Regions from separate parts of the Cytobacillus sp. Hz8 genome, predicted to be linked through region 1. Evidence: predicted binding sites of a transcription regulator. Region 1 holds the regulator's gene; the other holds the start of a gene.
What was found. Region 1 encodes Rex, which represses fermentation and respiration genes when NADH is low (regulators of the CRP and FNR family bind a similar motif). Its sites were predicted from a motif close to TTGTGAAATATTTCACAA; they were not measured.
Positions count from the first base shown of each region.

Region 1 (3,204 bases):
AAGTTTTGTAATCTCGTCCTGCTGTTTTTCATAAAGCTTCATGTCTCTTTCGAAATTCTCCGCTTTTTGATCCAAATAAGCGCTATAATTTCCTTTAAACTTACTAATATGTTTTCGCGAAATCTCATATACTTGGTTCACTACTTTATCTAGGAAGTAGCGATCATGTGAAACAATTAATATTGCACCATCATAGCTTTGCAGATACTGTTCAAGCCAAGACAGGGTTTCAATATCTAAATGGTTGGTAGGCTCGTCCAAGATTAAGATATCGGGTTTTGTAAGGAGAAGCTTCCCAAGAGCTAAACGTGTCTTCTGTCCGCCGCTAAGACTGGCAATTTTGGTGGAATAATCAAAGGTTTGGAAATTCAACCCATGTAAGATAGAGCGGATATCGGCCTCATACTGATAACCTCCCATTTCTTTAAATTTCACTTGGAGTGTATCATATTCTTTTATGATTCGTTCATATTCTGTATTGTTATCATAAATAGCGGGATTTGCCATTTTTTCCTCTAATCTTCGAAGATCTTGTTCTAAATCTCTTACCTGTTGAAAAACAGTCAGCATCTCATCCCAAATTGATAATTCTGATTCTAGCCCAGTATTTTGTGCTAAATAGCCAATGGAAACGTCCTTTGGCTTTATCACTTCGCCAGCATCATAGGACATTTTTCCAGCAATCATTTTTAATAATGTTGATTTACCCGCGCCGTTTCGGCCTACTAAGGCAATGCGGTCGCGCGTTTGGACTTCAAGCTTTATATTCGATAAAATAAGGTCAGCTCCGTAATATTTAGTTAACCCATTAACTTGTAATAAAATCATCTCTTTCACCCCTGCATCTAGAGATAGTGTAACGTATTCGTCAATGTTCATCAATATTTGTGAATAAATGTACAATGTTAATACACAGTAGGGAAAAAATAGTGTATCATTCTAAGTGAGGTGTTGATATTTTGAAATTTACCCATTTTAATGAAGAAGGCAGAGCCAAAATGGTGGATGTAGGGGATAAGCCCGAAACAATTCGTATTGCCAAAGCGCAGTCAAGTATTATAGTCAATCAAGAAATCTATAATGGGATTACGAATAATCAAATCAAGAAAGGTGATGTTCTCGCAGTTGCTCAAGTAGCAGGGATAATGGCCTGCAAAAAAACATGGGAAATCATCCCAATGTGTCATCCAATACCATTAACAGGTGTCGATATTGCTTTTCACTGGGAAGAGGAAGCTGAAGAAAATTATAGGCTTGTTATGATTGCCACAGTGAAAACGAAGGGAAATACAGGTGTAGAAATGGAAGCGTTAACAGCCGCATCTGTGTGTGCCTTAACCGTATATGACATGTGCAAAGCCTTAGATAAAGGGATGATAATTGGAGAGACTTATTTACTTGAGAAATCTGGTGGAAAGAGTGGCGACTACAAAAGAAAAGAGAAAATTTAAATGATTGGGGGGAAAAGAAGTGAGTAATGGTACGATGAAAATCCCACAAGCGACTGCGAAAAGATTGCCGTTATATTATCGGTTTCTAAAAAACCTACACTCATCTGGCAAGCAAAGAGTCTCTTCTTCAGAACTCAGCGAAGCGGTGAAGGTGGATTCTGCGACGATTCGCCGGGATTTTTCCTATTTTGGTGCATTAGGGAAAAAAGGTTATGGCTACAACGTCAATTATCTTCTATCCTTTTTTCGTAAAACCTTGGATCAGGATGAATTAACAAAGGTTGCCTTAATTGGGGTGGGTAATTTAGGTACGGCGTTTTTAAATTACAATTTTTTGAAAAATAACAATACGAAAATTGAAGTAGCCTTTGATGTTGATTCGTCCAAGGTTGGAACGAAAATTGGGGATATCCCTGTCTATCATATGGATGATTTAGAGAAGGTTTTGGTAGACGAAGACATTCAAGTTGTCATCTTAACGATTCCAGCACCTGTTGCACAATCGATCACGGATCGTTTGGCAAAAGTGAATGTAAAGGGAATTCTTAACTTTACTCCTGCCAGGTTAACAGTACCTTCTTCCATTCGTATTCATCATATCGATTTAGCAGTAGAACTGCAATCATTAGTCTATTTTTTGAAACATTACCCAAATGGGAAACAAGACTAAAGAAAAGCGGCTTATTTTTAATGAATCGTCTTCATAAAATAAGCCGCTTTTTATTATTTTCGATTTTGAATTTTTTTAATTTTAAAGTGAAAGGAGATCATTCTAATGCCTGATCCTAAATCAAAGGTGGCTAATATTACGAGCAGGTAAGTGAAAAACCGCCACTGTCCATCTTCTTGGATATTTTGAATAGCAAAAAAGATGAATAATATCCCCAAGAATATATATAAGATCCCGGAATAAAGGGGTGATTGCCTCATTTAAAGTCCTCCGATAAAACCTTGAATTTTTTCCGCATCATGTATCATTCTTTCGAGGTCATTCTTATAAATGGATTGAACTAAAACCACAAATGTATTCATCGCCACATGAGCAAACATCGGTACAAGAATGCGATTTGTTTTGACATAAAGAAATGCAAAGGTAAAACCCATTGCTGAATATAAAAGGATGTGCTCAGGCTCTCCATGTGCTAAAGCAAAAATAATGGAACTAATTAGTGCCGATATCAGGAAATTAAATCGTTTATGTAGGGAACCGAAAATGATTTTTCGAAAAACAATTTCCTCCAACATCGGTCCAATGATGGAAGTGACAAGAATAACAATCGGGTAAGTATTGATTAAATGGATGATTTGCTGCGTATTTTCTGAACCCATTTCGATGCCGAGGAGGCTTTCAATTCTTGCTGCAATTCCTTGAGCGAAAAGGGCTAAAAATACACCTCCAACTGCCCATAAAATCGAGTTGCTTACAGGTGCCAAAGGTTTGTTTCTATTATAGTGTAGCATTTCCTTTCTTAATAAGAATAAAACAATCACTAAAGTAACGGCGAAGCTGATAACAAGCCAAATGGATACTGAATATATTTGCAATTTTCTCTGACTGATTCCTAAAGCCTCTCCCATTAATGAAATGAATGGAACGCCGATAAAGCTTGAAAACTGCATGATTATGTAGGCGATGATGATAAGCCAGTATTCTTTTTTCAAAATGATTTGTCTCCTTTTTCGTTTCTCCTATAATAATAAGCTGATCATTGGGTACCCAGTTGTTAGTAAAATATGAGCAGCATCGAATTTC
Region 1 is NZ_JBHKFI010000015.1:106,467-109,670, reverse strand. It holds gene ACE38V_RS16955 (ABC transporter ATP-binding protein) at 1-828, opposite strand, end outside; gene moaC (cyclic pyranopterin monophosphate synthase MoaC) at 957-1,451, shown strand; gene ACE38V_RS16945 (redox-sensing transcriptional repressor Rex) at 1,471-2,121, shown strand; gene ACE38V_RS16940 (YdiK family protein) at 2,175-2,381, opposite strand; gene ACE38V_RS16935 (CPBP family intramembrane glutamic endopeptidase) at 2,382-3,113, opposite strand.

Region 2 (3,204 bases), on a different contig from region 1:
TGGTTTAAAGCGGGTCAATGTGAGTCTTGACAGCTTAAACGATAAGCTCTTTGGTGAAATTAATGGTCGTCAGGTTGGGGTTCAGCCTGTGCTTGATGGAATTCATGCAGCTAAGGAAGCCGGACTTGGAATAAAGGTAAATATGGTTGTGAAAAAAGGTTTAAATGATTCGGAAATCGTTCCAATGGCTAAGTATTGCAAGGAACAACAAATTCAACTGCGCTTTATTGAATATATGGATGTTGGCAGTACAAACGGCTGGCGCATGGATGATGTTGTTACGAAAAAAGAAATTTTCCAGATTCTTAACGAACATTTTGAATTAGAATCTTTGTATCCAGACTATTTTGGAGAGGTTGCAAAGCGCTATCGTTATAAGGGTACCCAAGTGGAAGTAGGATTTATTACTTCTGTTTCAGAAGCTTTCTGTTCAAGCTGTACGAGAGCAAGACTATCAGCAGATGGGAAGATTTATACTTGTCTATTCAGCGGGAATGGCCATGATATGAAGAATTTCATGAGGGAAGGAAATTCTGATGAAGAAATGGCAAAACGAATCATCGATATATGGAATCACCGTACGGACCGATATTCTGATGAACGCACAGCAGAAACCGTGGCTAACCGAAAGAAAATAGAGATGTCATATATTGGTGGATAACCGACTGTAAAAGGTCGGTTTTTGTTTTTGTAGAAAAATTTTGTGTGCAGTCTTGAATGCAATATAAGATATGAAGTTTGTCTGCATTAGACTCAAAGTAGAGCAATTCTTCTCATTTAAAAATTGAAAAAAGCTGCGAAACAATCTTCGCAGCTTTTTCAATATTTAAGCTTCTAAATAACGTGGAAATAGAATATTATTTTCAAGATGGACATGCATGAATGTATGTCCTTCAAGTCCTTCGAGACGGCTAAACACTAAACGATAAGTACCACAGGCATCGAGAGGTGGTTCGAAATCGGATGTAATCTCTCTAAGTTCTTTTAGAATGGCACCCGCATGATCGTGTTCTTTTTCAAGCTCAATAATGTGTTGTATAATCTCTTCACGATTTTCAACATTTGGTTCATCCAGTTTTAATAGCATGGGGAATACAGTTGCCTCTTCTTTAGCGGTATGCTCCAAAAGCTCTTTCTTTAATTCATAAAATAAGGCATGAACCTGTATTAATTCAGGATGACGTTCTCCATGGACTTTCGCGATTTTTGTAACATATGGACTTAAGCTTGCAAGTTCTTCCTCTAATGTCCGATGATAATGCTTCTTGATATGCTCAATGATGACATCAGATTTTGAATTGGTCCAAACCTCAATATCCTCTTTTGCATTTTCGCCTGCTACATAAATTTCTTCTAATTGAGCCATTAATTCATCAATATTAACAGCACGTTCAGAAGCGGCTTCATTTAATGGGATATTTCCGCCACAGCAAAAGTCAATTCTATATTTTTTGAAGACATCACTTGATTTAGGTAGTTCGTTGACAATATCTCTTACTAAAGAAGTTTTAGAGAAAGGATTGTTCATTTTTGGATCTCCTTTTATCGTATTTTTACTATGTGTTAATCATAAAGGGTTCTCTCAAAAAAGTTCGTGACCCGAATCACAGTTGTTGATGAAATTGTTGGTGGATGCAGATAGTTGTAATATAAAGTTGTTAATAATCTCACAAATACAATATAATGTTTGTATTGTGGATCCTGATAAAAGGTGGAATGATGATGTTTCAAAATAATAAGAAAAAATTTTTAATAGATGAAAATCAACGGTTATTAGAAAAGATTGATCAATTACAATCACAGTTGATGCAAAAAGATCAAGGTATGAAGACCATAATCAACAATTTACAGGCTGAAATGCTAACAACCATCGATCAACATGAGAAAGTGAATGGTCAGCATGGAGAAATGGCTCATTTAGTTTCAAAAATTAAGGATCATTTCGAAAAGGCAAGTTATCAGGTGGAAACTTCATCACAGAAAGCAAATGAGATGAATGAAAAGGGCGCAGAACTTATTCACGCAGCTGAAGTGATGGAGGTAAGTGGTCAAGAGGGACAATCCATTGTAAATAATATGCAAACGTTAATTGATAACTTAGGTCAAGAAATGCAACAAAATTTAGAAGCAATAAAAATGGTCGGACAACGTTCAAAGCAAATTGATGAAATTGTTTTTATGATTAAAGGGATTGCTGAACAAACCAATTTACTTGCCTTGAATGCTTCCATTGAGGCGGCGCGTGCAGGTGAATATGGAAAAGGATTCTCTGTTGTTGCTGAGGAAGTAAGAAAATTAGCCGAGGAAACAGCTTCAAGCTCTCAAGGGATTATGGAGCTAACACAAACATTCCAAAAGGATATCGATAGTGCGGTTACAAATACAAATGAGCTATTTCATCTCGTTCAATCTGGTGTTGATTTTGGGAAACAAACAACGCTTAAAATATCCGAAATAGAACATATAATCATCGATGTAAGGGATCAGGTTCAAAATGTTCAGGCCTTGATTAAGGATCAAAATGAATCATGTCAAAATGCACTGAATGAAATGCAAAATACAGGCATTATTTTTGATGAAGTCAATCATCTTATTATGGATCATATTGAAGCAGCAAAAATTGTTGATAGAAAACTAGAAAATGGTATCTCACAATTAAAGGGTCATGAAAATTTAGAATAGAATAAGATTTTTCTAAAAAGCTTGAATTTCTCTTCTACTTTAATGAAGAAATTCTTGCTTTTTTTATATGATGGCGAATTGTGAGATTTATCATGTAAGTTCTATTTGGTGATGTTTATAATAGAACTAGAAATGGAAATTTATTATGTAGAGATATAAGGAGTGGACATATTGCTTAATAGAAGAACACCGATACCTGTTAGTGAAGCTGTACATAGAGTAATGGATCAATCAGTTGCTGGATCAAAGGAAGCGGTTTCAATTAATGAAAGTTATGGTCGTTTCCTTGCCGAGGATATAATTGCGACGAATGATGTTCCTCATTTTAATCGCTCTCCATATGATGGATTTGCTGTTCGTTCAATTGATACGTTAAATGCATCACAAAAAACACCGTCAAGGTTTGAAGTCATTGATACTATTGGGGCAGGTCATGTCACAGAAAAACAGGTCGATGAATTTCAGACTGTTAGAATCATGACGGGTGCGAAATTGCCGGATGAGTGTGATGCAGTGGTTATG
Region 2 is NZ_JBHKFI010000001.1:124,716-127,919, forward strand. It holds gene moaA (GTP 3',8-cyclase MoaA) at 1-661, shown strand, start outside; gene ric (iron-sulfur cluster repair di-iron protein) at 827-1,528, opposite strand; gene ACE38V_RS00670 (methyl-accepting chemotaxis protein) at 1,723-2,682, shown strand; gene ACE38V_RS00675 (molybdopterin molybdotransferase MoeA) at 2,854-3,204, shown strand, end outside.
Region 2: the regulator Rex is predicted to act here: its motif matches at 1,656-1,673, upstream of ric (iron-sulfur cluster repair di-iron protein).